DNA from 3 places in the Ensifer sp. ENS09 genome. Region 2 is predicted to be linked to each of the others. Evidence: predicted binding sites of a transcription regulator. Region 2 holds the regulator's gene; each other region holds the start of a gene.
What was found. Region 2 encodes LexA, which represses DNA repair genes until DNA is damaged. Its sites were predicted from a motif close to TGTTCNNNNTGTGTTCNG; they were not measured.
Positions count from the first base shown of each region.

Region 1 (4,169 bases), on a different contig from region 2:
TGGCGGTGTCCGTCGAGGACATGTGGGGCGGCGACATCATTACCGCGGCGACATCGCACGTCGCGGCCACCACTCGCCCGGAGTCCCTCCTTATGACACCGTTTTTCAACGACTGGACCGACGGCCATCTAGCGAACCGTACACCCCGTTCCAACGCGGGCTTCGGATCTGCTCCGACAGCGCCGGGTCTCGGCATCGAGATCGATGCGGCGAGGTTGGGCAAGCCTTTGTTCACGGTTGGCGCAAAATAATGGCGCCCAGCCGCCGGGATCGGGCTTGCGTGTGCAAGAGCTCACCGACGAGTTCGCTCGGCGCCGCATCGATCCAATCGGGTGCTTCAACCTAGTGCAGCAGGCGAGCAAACTGCTATCGCCGTCGTCGCTGTAGTGCCGGCAGGAACCGCCATTGCCGCCTGCACAATCAATGCGTCGCGAAACTCTATCGATAATATTCACGGCAGAAAGTTCGCAAACTGAGCAATTATAGGGCCGCTTCCTCGCAAGCCTGACAGCATTCCCGGAGACTCACCCTTGCATCGTGCAAGCAGACTTCTAAGATTAACTGGCTGTAGGGTTTGGAGCGGGCGGCTGCATGGACACAGGTAAGCGGCTAGCGGTCTCGACCGCTGCCACATCAATCGTGGCGGCCATGTTTGCGGCGCTCGTCGTCCTACTCTTCTTGTGGGTCTACGAGAGCTATCGCTCTTCGATTCTTCGAACCGAGGAGCGTGCCGCGGCCGCATCAAAGATTGTGGCGACCAATGCAAGCTGGATCAATGCGTTGGCTGTTCAGGCCCTTCGGCGAATTGACGACACGCTGGGCCCCACGCTTGGGCTCGCGTCTGACGAAGTGGCAGACATCAATCTGGCGGTGTCAGACCTGCCTGGGCAGGTTCAGGCTTACGTCGTTGATCGCAACGGCCGGACGTTGTTCTCAACAGACCCCAATATTAGGCCGATCGACATTCGGGATCGGCCATACTTCTCCGCACTTGCAACTGGCCAAAAATCCTACGTCTCGGGCCTGCTCGTAAGCCGGCTGAACCATCACCAAATTTTCGTTTTCAGCAAGCGCCTGGAACGGAATGGCGTCTTCGCCGGAGCTGCAATGGTTTCCTTCGAAGGCAGATTGCTCAAGGAAGTTTGGGAGGCGGTTTCGCTCGGGGAGAACTCCACTGTCAGCATGATACGAAACGATGGCGAACTGGTCGCAAGATACCCGGCTGCCGACGGTCCACTGAACATGAGCAAGTACGTTCTGTTCACGGAGTACTTGCCTTCGTCTCCGACGGGCACGTATTTTGCTACGTCGCCTGCCGACGGCGTTCGTCGAGTTGTGGCTTATCGTCGTGTGGATGGGACGGATCTCATCGCGGTCGCCTCTGAAGACTATGGGGCCGGTTTGGCGCCGTTTTGGAGTGACCTTTCCATCGCGCTGGCTGTTCTGGCGCTGGCCGCGATCGCTTCGATTGCTGCGGGGGGGTGGATTCATCACCTGGTCCGGCGCGATGTCACGAAGTCCGCGCATCTGCAAGCAGCTTTGGCCGACAATCAGCTCTTGCTGCGCGAAATCCACCATCGTGTGAAGAACAATTTCCAGGGCATTCAAAGCATAATTCGGATGCAACAACTTCCGCCTGACGCCCAGAAGGCGCTGTTTGACCGTATTGGTGCGATGATTGCGGTGCACGAACAGATCTACGAACATGACCAGTTTGATGCCGTGTCTGCCGGCGATCTCATACCGTCCGTAGTAGACAAACTTGTCGCGGCTTATGGCGACAACGTTTCGGTCCATTATGACATTGGTGACTTCAAACTGACGCCGGAGCAAGCCACGGCAATCGCGCTGCTTGTGAACGAGGTTGTGACAAACAGCCTCAAATATGCCTATCCCGACAGCTGCCCCGGACATATCGAGATCTCTTTCCAATCGGGCGAGGATCGCGCATCTCTAACGATTGTAGACAATGGTGTGGGTTTCGATCCGTCCACGGCGCGCAAAGGGATGGGTAGCCGTCTGATTCGTGGTGTCATGAGCCAACTTCACGGTACATACGAATACAAGAGATCCAGCGGGACAACTTTCAATGCGACCGTGAAGCTTCAATAGGCGACCCAGCTTCGCCTAAAGGCAACAGCGTGCCTATCGGTTGATCGACCGCGGCCACGCTTGTAGCCCCTTGCGGAAACATTGAAGATAGCGCAAAAGCATTGACGAACATATCGTGAACATCTAAAGTCGCGTTATGACATCCATGGCACTTCGAAAGAAGCTGGCGATCCTTGCGGACGCAGCGAAGTACGACGCTTCTTGTGCTTCTAGCGGCGGCGAGCGGCGAGATTCACGAAAAGGCGGCGTGGGATCTTCCGGTGGCAGCGGCATTTGCCACGCCTACACACCCGACGGGCGATGCATATCGCTTTTAAAGATCCTTATGACGAACTTCTGTATCTTCGACTGTGCCTATTGCATCAATCGCGTCAGTTCCAACGTCGAACGTGCGCGGTTCTCCGTCGAGGAAGTCGTTTCGCTGACACTCGAGTTTTACCGGCGCAATTACATCGAGGGGCTGTTTCTATCTTCCGGCATCATCCGCTCACCCGATCAGACCATGGCCGATATGGTTCGCATCGCTCGAACGCTCAGAGAAGTCCACGGCTTTAAGGGATACATCCACCTCAAGACTATTCCCGACGCTCAACCCGAACTGATACGCGACGCGGGTCTTTGGGCAGACCGTTTGTCGATCAATGTCGAGCTCCCAAAGGACACGAGCGTAAGACAGCTCGCTCCTGAAAAGCGGCCGGAGACCATTCGCGCCGCCATGGCGCAGGTGCGGCTCGAGGGCGAAGCTGCGCGAGACAAGACCCACACCGGTCGCAAACCAAGACGCTTCGCGCCTGCCGGCCAAAGCACGCAGATGATAGTTGGCGCCGATGGCGCCGATGATACCGTCATCCTCTCCTGCGCAACCCGGCTATACAGCGGCTACCATCTGCGGCGCGTCTACTATTCGGCGTTCTCTCCAATTCCGGATGCTTCCGCAGCGCTTCCCCTGGTCCGTCCCCCACTTGTGCGCGAGCACAGGCTGTATCAAGCCGATTGGCTGCTGCGATTTTACGGGTTCACGGCAGACGAAATCGCAACTGGCACACAAGGGGGATACCTAGATCTTGAGCTCGATCCGAAGACAGCCTGGGCATTGCGAAATCGGGAATTTTTCCCGGTCGACGTCAATACCGCTTCGCGCGATGTCCTTCTGCGCGTGCCGGGCTTCGGCACGCGGGTCGTCGACCGCATCATCACCGCGCGGCGCAATCATCGCCTTCGCGTCGAGGATCTCGCGCGAATGGGAGCGCTTACCCGCAAGGCAAGGCCCTTCATCGCTCTTGCGGGCTGGAGCCCGGGCGCTTTGACCGATAGCAGCGATCTTCGAGCGCGCCTTGTTCCTGCGCCGCAACAACTACAGCTCCTATGACCTACTGGGTCTCACTTGCCGCGCAGGGAACATTTGATGCCTGGCGCGACGCTGCAAGGCGGGCTATCAGCCACCGGATCGCTCCGGAAGAGATCGACTGGCATGGTTGTGGAGGGTTGTTCGACACGACACCCCTGCCCGAACGTCCCGGCGTTCACGCGACGCGGGTTCCACAGGCCTTCATGAACCTGGCAAAGTCGGTAATCTGGCATTCGGCATCTGAACGCCTGCCGCTGCTTTACCGCGCCCTTTGGCGCCTCGACAGAGGCGAAGGTGAACCGCTTTCGCCTGCGGACCCGCTCGGCCGTAAACTGTTGCTGATGCAGAAATCCGTCGATCGGGACATTCACAAGATGCACGCTTTCGTCCGGTTCCGGGAAGCGCCGGTGCAGGCCTCCCGTCGTCGCTTTGCAGCTTGGTTCGAGCCGACGCACAACACTCTGGAGCCGGGAAGCTTCTTTTTTACACGCCGCTTCGGTGACATGGATTGGGTGATCGCGACGCCACGCCTGACCGCCCGATTTGTTGGCGGCGCGCTGAGCTTTGGTCCCGGTGGCACAAAACCCGACCTGCCAGAAGATGCAGCAGAAAGTCTTTGGGCGACTTATTTCAGCAACATCTTCAACCCTGCTCGGATCAAGCTCAACGCGATGCGATCGGAGATGCCTAAGAAATATTGGCACAATCT
Region 1 covers NZ_JACVBP010000008.1:249,240-253,408, reverse strand. The annotation lists gene IB267_RS31450 (mandelate racemase/muconate lactonizing enzyme family protein) at 1-251, shown strand, start outside; gene IB267_RS31445 (sensor histidine kinase) at 592-2,112, shown strand; gene IB267_RS31440 (putative DNA modification/repair radical SAM protein) at 2,258-3,481, shown strand; gene IB267_RS31435 (UdgX family uracil-DNA binding protein) at 3,478-4,169, shown strand, end outside.
Region 1: IB267_RS31440 (putative DNA modification/repair radical SAM protein) is a predicted target of LexA. The motif match lies at 2,217-2,234, and genes of this name have one in related genera.

Region 2 (4,169 bases):
GTCGGTGAATGTCGGGGTCACGCCGCCTACCCCTGTCGTGCGGCCGAATGAAGAGGTGAAGACGGCGTCCATCCGCACCGACCAGTTCTATTTCTGTGGCATTCGCAACGACAACTGCGTGATCGATGGCGCCACTTTCGTCTTTCATGGCGAGACGATCCGCGTCGCCGACGTCGACGCGCCGCGAATCCGCCAGGCAAGCTGCGACAAGGAGCGTTCGCGCGGCTTCTACGCCAAGCAGCGCCTGCGAGAGCTGCTGAACGCGGGCGACTTCAAGCTGGTTTCGGCAGGCGGGCGATCAGACGCCAAGGCCGGCGAAAAACTGCGCCTGGTTACCCGTGGCGATCAATCTCTTGGACGCGTGCTTGTCTCCGAGGGGCTCGTGCGCCCGTGGGATGGACGCCCGACGCCCTGGTGCTGAGATCAACTGGGAGCCGATCGGCGGACATCGGCGATCGTTCTGTGGAAAGTATCTATCCAACAAATCGACGGCGCGTTTTTCAGAAAATGCCTCTTGCGGTTTTTCTGCAATCATTCTAAATCCGCGCCAACGCTTGGTTATCCGAGCTGTGAGGCCTCGTGGCGGAGTGGTGACGCAGAGGACTGCAAATCCTTGTACCCCGGTTCAATTCCGGGCGAGGCCTCCAATATTTTCACCTCGTTTAAATTGGTTCGACGTTCTGCCCTGGGGCAGCGCGGGTCGTTTCGCGACCCCACGTCCGCGCAAGCCACGTCTCCTATGCCTCCGTCGGATCTTATCGCTTCGGTGAAATCGGTAGAGGGGGAACGATGACTCCGCTGAGATCAGCCGCATCGGTAGCGTCCGTCAACATTAAGAACGGAGGCAATGGCATCAATGAAAAAGAGACTGATCCTGACGGCGTTGGCGTGTATTGCGGCGACCGCTATTGAGGCGCACGCGGACGACCTGGTTTTCCAGCTGAAGAACAACACCAGCGTGGTCCTGACGAACTTTTATACGTCGCCGGTCGGCGTCAATGAGTGGGAAGACGATGTTTTCGGTCGGCAGGTCCTGAACCCTGGCGAGAGCATGGAGATCACCATTGCCGACGGGCGGGACGTCTGCAAATACGACATGCGATTCGAATTCGAGGAGGGCTCGGCCCTCGATACGACCGAGGACACGCAGGATCTCTGCGAGCTCGGCGAATATACGATCCACGAATAGGCGATCTGGATTTCAGGTCACCCGAAATGGAAAGAGCCTCGCCAATTTCCTTGGCGAGGCTCTTTTTTGATTCGGCGTTCTGCCTGGAATTCAATGGTAGCGGCGGATCAGCCCGACGAGCTTGCCCTGGATCTTCACGCGATCTGGTCCGAAGATGCGCGTCTCGTAGGCGGGGTTGGCGGCTTCGAGCGCAATCGACGCGCCCTTGCGACGAAAGCGCTTCAGCGTCGCTTCCTCGTCGTCCACGAGCGCCACGATGATGTCGCCGGGATTGGCCGAGTTGCCGTTGCGGATGATCACCGTGTCGCCGTCGAAGATGCCGGCCTCGATCATCGAATCGCCCTTCACTTCAAGGGCGTAATGTTCGCCGCTGCCGATCATGTCGAGCGGCACGGTGATGTCATGGGTGTTGTTCTGGATCGCCGAGATCGGAACGCCTGCAGCGATGCGCCCCATCACCGGGACGGAAACGGACGTGCTTTCGGCAACCGGGGCGGGCTTCGGCGCAGCAGGAGCGGCCGCCGGCGGCTTTCCAAGGCTGCCTTCGATCACGCTCGGCGAGAAGCCCCTGCGCGGCTGCTGCTGGCCGGCGGCGTAGGCTTCCGGAAGCTTGATGACTTCGAGCGCGCGCGCCCGGTTCGGCAGCCGGCGAATGAAGCCGCGTTCTTCGAGCGCGGTGATCAAACGGTGGATGCCAGACTTCGACGCCAGGTCGAGCGCATCCTTCATTTCATCGAATGACGGCGGTACGCCCGACTCCTTCATGCGTTCGTGAATGAACAGAAGCAATTCCTGTTGCTTGCGGGTCAGCATGGCACGTCGCTCCAGAGGCGTGAAACAAATCAAGAACAGACACTATCTGTTCCATATGTGTTCCGCAAGTGCCTAAAATTCCGTGAATTCAGGCGATTGGCCGCTTCTGCGGGTGCCGATCGGTCACTTTTGCGGGAGCAGGGCGCTTATCGGCGACGGTTGCGTGCCAAAATCGCGCCGGATGACGCCAGTCGCGCAGCTGATTCGAGCGAATCACGGGGCTCTATGAGGAGAGATTTAGGTCGCTTGCGAGGTCGAGCAGGCGTCCTCGAACTCCTTCACCGTCTCTGCGCTGTTGTCTTCCGGCAGCACCGCGTCGGCGGCGTCGGTCGCGACGGGCGTGTCGCCGTCATAAACGAAGGACTGGATGTAGAACGCCAGTGCGCCCTTCCACACGTTGCGTCCATCGATCTGATGGCACGGCACGGCCCGTTCGAAATCGGTCTGGAGTTCATCCACCGTCGCGGCGCTGAGCTTGACGTCAGGCATATTGGGCGATGCGACTATCGAAGCGAGAAGCAGGGCGGCAAGCACGGGAATCGTCCACTTGATGAAGGGGTGGCACTACATGGTGGGAAACGATGTGAACCGTGCTTTCGTTCCGAAGTCCAGCAAGCATGGCGATCACTCTGCCGTGTTCAACAGCTCTTTGCCTGCAGGCTGTGTCCGATTTGCGCCAGCCGCTCCACCTCGAGTTCATCTTGACCGTTCCTCTTGCGACGCGCGAAGAACGCACCGGCAGTATCGGCTCTAGGGTCGGGGGTGGGGGATGCGCAAAAATCCCTGCGAGGAAGGGGCTTCACCGTCTCGACAGGAGGTCAAAAAAAGATAACTTTGCGTGGAAAGTGGGGTAATTGCATGCGTAGATTGTCGTTGGTGGTGCTCGGTCTGTTGCTCACGGCCGGAGCGGCGTCTGCTGAAGATGGGCGTTCGAACATCTGGAAGCGGATCAACGCCTGGACGGTGGGTTCCGATCCATCCCTGGGAGGCTCGTGTTACGCCGCGACGAGCTATGATGCAGGCGCAATCCTTCGTATCGGCTTTTATCCGCGGGGGTCGGCGAACCTGGCGTTTCTTTCGATCGGCAATGCCGAGTGGAAATCCATCGAGCCGCAGCGGGAATATGACGTCGCCTTGCAGCTCGACCGGGGTCGCCAGTGGCCGGCCGTTGCATTCGGCGTCGATCTTACCGGCGCCAAGGCCCTCGTCGTGAACTTTTCCAACACCGACTTCTTTACCGAATTCGTTCGCAAGAACACGTTGGCGCTGGCCTTCGAGGGACGCGTCGTCGCGAGCCTCAGCCTGCGCGATTCGATGAAGGCGGTGAGCGAGATGTTCAAATGTCAGGAGGCGGTTAGCGCCTTGATCCCGAACGGCGGGCAGGGGGCAGCGAACGATCCCTTTGCCGGCGCCGGTGGCACTGGCCCGAACAACGATCCCTTTGCCGGTGGCGGCCAGACCAAGTCGTCGAAAGATCCTTTCGCCATGTGATGGGCGCGTCCGCTTTCCGCAGAGAGGTGAATATTCCTAAAATGTTGCTGGTATCGGGCTCGGTACCCTCGACAGCGGCGCGGGTACCTATCAAAATGCGGGCAAACGGGGGTTTTGCATGCGTAGATTGCTGGTCGGATTGGTAAGCTGTCTGATCGCCGCGGGATCGGCCGCGGCCGAGGAGTCCGAAATCATCAAGTGGAAGGACGTCGACGGTTGGACCGTTGCATCCGACACCTCGATGGAGGGCTCCTGCTTCATATCGTCGGAATTCGACGGCGGCGTCACCTTGCGGCTCGGGTTCTATCCCAAGGGCTCCGAGTCGCCGCTCTACATGAGCTTTGCCAGCGACGACTGGCGGTCGCTCGAGGTCGGCAAGGAATACGACCTGACGTTCCGCTTCGACAAGACCGAGCCCTGGAGCGCTTCGGCGACCGCTGCTGGCGATGCGAGCGGAAAGTTTCTGTTCGTGAACGTCACCGACGCCGAGTTCCTGACGGGCTTCGTGCGCAAGCGGGGCCTGGCCATCGCGTTCGAAGATCGCGTGATCGCCAATCTCAGCCTGCGCGGCACTGGCCCCGCGGCCGAAGAGCTGATGAAGTGCCAGAAGGCAGTCGACGAGATCATCGCCGACGAAGGCCGCAAGTCCAAGGAGAAGAAGGCGGATCCGTTCAAT
Region 2 covers NZ_JACVBP010000001.1:300,388-304,556, forward strand. The annotation lists gene IB267_RS01560 (thermonuclease family protein) at 1-421, shown strand, start outside; tRNA gene IB267_RS01565 (tRNA-Cys) at 574-647, shown strand; gene IB267_RS01570 (hypothetical protein) at 857-1,189, shown strand; gene lexA (transcriptional repressor LexA) at 1,280-2,002, opposite strand; gene IB267_RS01580 (hypothetical protein) at 2,240-2,536, opposite strand; gene IB267_RS01585 (hypothetical protein) at 2,765-3,493, shown strand; gene IB267_RS01590 (hypothetical protein) at 3,612-4,169, shown strand, end outside.

Region 3 (4,169 bases), on a different contig from region 2:
TCGATCCCGAGCTTGTGCATGCGCTCCGCCGTAGCGGGTCCGACACCGTGGAACTTCTTGACCGGCAGCGCTTCGACGAAGGCCGGGCCGTTCTTCGGCGTAATGACGAAAAGCCCGTCGGGCTTTTTCTGGTCCGACGCCATCTTGGCGAGGAACTTGTTGTAGGAGACACCGGCGGACGCCGTCAGTCCCGTTCGTACCTTGATTTCCTGGCGGATTTCCTCGGCGATCTCGGTGGCTAATTCCATCCCCTTCAGGTTCTCGGTGACGTCGAGATAAGCTTCGTCGAGCGACAGTGGCTCGATGAGCGGGGTGTACTCGCAAAAGATCGCGTGTATCTGCTGCGACACGGCGCGATAGGCATCGAAGCGCGGCTTCACGAAAATCAAGTCCGGGCATTTGCGCTTGGCCGTTACCGAGGGCATGGCCGAATGGACCCCGAACTTGCGGGCTTCATAGCTGGCGGCCGCGACGACGCCCCGCGCCTCGCCGTGACCGACGGCAAGAGGAAGCCCGCGAAGCTCTGGATTGTCCCTTTGCTCGACGGATGCATAAAAGGCGTCCATGTCCACATGGATGATCTTGCGTGGGCGCTCGGGCGTTTCCATCGCCTTCACCTTGGTCGCGCCCTTGTGTCCGGGTGACCGCTCACAGGAGCAAACCTTCTTCGGTGGGCGCGGCCGGCGGTTCCACGACGACCAGCATGTTGCCCGGCAGCGGCCGTTGGAGATGTTTGACCTCATCCCAGGATCCGGTGAGCCACAGGTCAACTTCCTCAGGGGTCGTCAGAATGACGGGCATCGCCTTGAAATGGATCGGTGCGACAACCTCGTTCGGCGACGTCGTCAGGAAGCCGAAGAGTTCGTATTCGCGCTCGCCGTCGCGTACGCGCCGGACACCCTTCCACGGTGTCCAGAACCCAGCAAAGAACATCAAAGGTCGATCCCTGCTGCCGGCAAACCAGGCGTTCGGGATCTTGCCTCCCAGAAGCTTCGCTGCGGGATCGGGCTCGGCAAAGGAAGTGAATGGCACCACGCAGCGGCTGGTCGGACCCAGCCATCGCCGCCAATGCGGCGAATTCAGGTTTCGGATGTTGGTAACGCCGGGATCATAGTTTTTCACGACTTCCGGCGGGGAGGGCATGCCCCAGGTGGTGCGGGTAATCTCGCGCTCACCGTCTTCGCCGACGCGCACGATCGGCGCCTGGTAGCCGGGATAGACGTCCAGCGATGGCTCGTTCCAGCCGGCCTTGTCGCGGAAGGCTCTGGTGAACTGGATGATGGCGTCACGCGTGGTCGTCAGATTGTAGAGATTGCACACGCTCCAGTTCCTCCGTCTCCAGCGCCGCGTTCATATCAGCGGTCGCCGTTGCCTGTCGTCTCGTGTTGCATCGACGAGAAACTCTTGGCTCAAAGGCCAGTTGACTCGCAATGCGAAAGAGAACAAATAAAGAACATATCAACAGGAAGCGCTAATGCAAAGCCCCAGGGAGCTGTTCCTTCCAAAATGCCCCGTCCAGTCGACAACTCGGTCGTTTCCGAACTGCGCGAGCGCATCCAACGCCTCGAAGGCACGAGCGGTCGCGGGCGCCAGGTCTTGCCGTTCGGCGTTGCCGAAATCGACCGGCGCTTGCCCGGTGGGGGGCTTGCGCTCGGCGCGTTGCATGAGGTCGCCGGCGGCGGCAATGGCGCGATCGACGGCGCTGCCTCGGCGCTCTTCTCAGCAGGCATTGCTGCGCGTTCCAAGGGCAAGGTGCTCTGGTGCGTGACACGGCCGGATCTCTTCGCGCCGGCATTGGCCCAAGTGGGGCTGTCACCGACACGGGTCATCTATGTGGAGGCGGGAGACGAAAAGGCGCTTCTTGCCTGCATGGAAGAAGGCCTGCGTCATGGCGGCCTGGGCGCCGTCGTCGGCGAACTGGCGCGCCTTTCGATGACGGCCTCGCGGCGCTTGCAGCTTGCGGCCGAAAGCTCAGGAACGATCGGGATCGCGATCCGCCGGTGGCGAAGGCAGTCGGAGGCCTCGGATTTCGGGCAACCGACGGCATCGACGACGCGTTGGCGGGTTTCCGTCCTGCCGTCCGCACCGTTGCCCGTTCCAGGTGTTGGCCGCCCGCGCTGGCTCGTTGAACTCATCCGTTGCCGATCCGGCGAAAGTGCAGATTTTGAAGTGGAGGCCCCCGATGCCAAGGGTCGTATCGCTCTTCCTTCCGACCTTTCCCACGGATCGCCTGAGGAGGAAGCTCGCCGACACCGCGCCGCCGGCTGATGCTCCGCTCGTCCTTGTCGGCAGGCGGGATCGCCGGCGGGTCGTTATGGCGGCAAACGCGGCAGCTCTTGCCGCGGGGCTGAGGATCGGCATGCCGGCAACCAAGGCACAGGCGCTGGTAACCGGCCTTGTCGTCATGGATGCGGATCCCGTTGCCGATGCCGAGGCGCTTGAGCGTCTGGCGCTTTGGGCACTTCAGCACTATGCGCCAATCGTTGCCGCCGATCCCCCCGACGGGTTGGTGATCGATACGACGGGTGCCGATCATCTGCACGGCGGCGAGGCGTTGATGTTGTCGGGCATGGTCAATCGCTTCCATGGGGCCGGCATCGCCGCACAGGTGGCGATCGCCGACACCTGGGGCTCGGCACACGCCGCTGCCCGCTTCCTCGCTCGGCCGACGCTCGCTGTAGCCCCTGGCACTCAAGGGGAAGTCATCCGCACTCTGCCGATAGCAGCCTTGAGGCTCGATCCGTCTGTCGTTCATGGCCTTCGCGTTCTCGGGTTCAATACGGTCGGCGACATCGACCGTCAGCCGCGCGCCCCGCTCTCCTTGCGTTTCGGGCCGGAACTTGGCCGGCGCCTCGATCAGGCGATTGGCCGCGTTGCCCAACCGATCGACCCGATACGCACGCCCGAGCTTATCGAAGTCCGTCGCTCGTTCGGGGAGCCGATCGCTGCCGCCGAAACCATCGCGCGCTATACGGCCAAGCTCGTCAGCGTCCTCTGTCGGCTGCTCGAGGAGAAGGGCCTGGGCGCGCGGCGCGTCGATCTCCTGTTTCACCGTGTCGACAGTTCCTATCAGGCGATCAGGGCTGGAACGGCGACCCCCGTCCGCGACGTCAAGCGATTGACGCGGCTACTGACTGACCGCATCGAGACGATTGATCCCGGTTTCGGGATCGAGATCATGTCGCTGACGGCGACGCACACCGAACCGCTTGTTGCAACCCAGGTGATTTCGTCGCTGGTCGAGGAGCCGGAAGCCGATGTATCGGGTCTGATCGACATCCTCGGAAACCGCATCGGCCATCGCCGGCTCTTCCGCTTCGCGCCGGTCGCAAGCGACGTGCCTGAGCGCTCCATCGCCCGGATTGCGCCGATGGCGCCGGATGGGGGCGAGACCTGGCCCGGTCACTGGCCGCGGCCGACGCGCCTTCTTCTTCATCCCGAGCCGATCGAAACCATGGCGCTTCTTCCAGACCATCCGCCGGTCAGCTTCACCTGGCGCGGCGTGAGGCGGCGCGTGCGCCGTGCCGACGGGCCTGAGCGCGTCTTTGGCGAATGGTGGAAGCGCGATGCCGAACTCGTCGCGGTCCGTGATTACTTCCAGGTCGAAGACGACGCCGGGGAGCGCTACTGGATCTTCCGCTCCGGCGACGGAGAACACGGCGAGACGGGCAGCCACCGCTGGTTCCTGCACGGGATATTCGGATGACGGCGCCGCGCTATGCCGAGCTGCAGGTGACCTCGCACTTCTCCTTTCTGCGGGGGGCTTCGTCCTGCGAAGAGCTATTTCAGCGCGCAGCAGAGCTTAAGATCGAGGCGTTGGCGATCGTCGATCGCAATAGCCTCGCCGGCATCGTCAGGGCGCATCAGGCTTCCAAGGACACGGGCGTCCGGTTTGTCGTCGGCTGCAGGCTCGATCTCGACGACGAGATTTCCGTGCTTGTCTATCCGACGGACCGCCCGGCCTATGCGCGCCTTTGTCGGTTGCTGTCGCTTGGCAAGAAGCGCGGTGGCAAGGCGAAATGCCGGCTCGCCTGGGCCGATCTCGTTGCCTATGGCGAAGGCCTGATTGCCGTTCTGCTTCCGGACCAGGCCGATCAAGATTTGGCGCTGCAGCTTCGGCGCCTGCGCGAAGCCTTCGATGATCGCAGCTACGTGGCGCTGACGCTCAG
Region 3 covers NZ_JACVBP010000003.1:540,298-544,466, forward strand. The annotation lists gene dinB (DNA polymerase IV) at 1-608, opposite strand, end outside; gene IB267_RS17620 (SOS response-associated peptidase) at 649-1,320, opposite strand; gene IB267_RS17625 (ImuA family protein) at 1,507-2,268, shown strand; gene IB267_RS17630 (DNA polymerase Y family protein) at 2,183-3,706, shown strand; gene IB267_RS17635 (error-prone DNA polymerase) at 3,703-4,169, shown strand, end outside.
Region 3: IB267_RS17625 (ImuA family protein) is a predicted target of LexA. The motif match lies at 1,439-1,456, and genes of this name have one in related genera.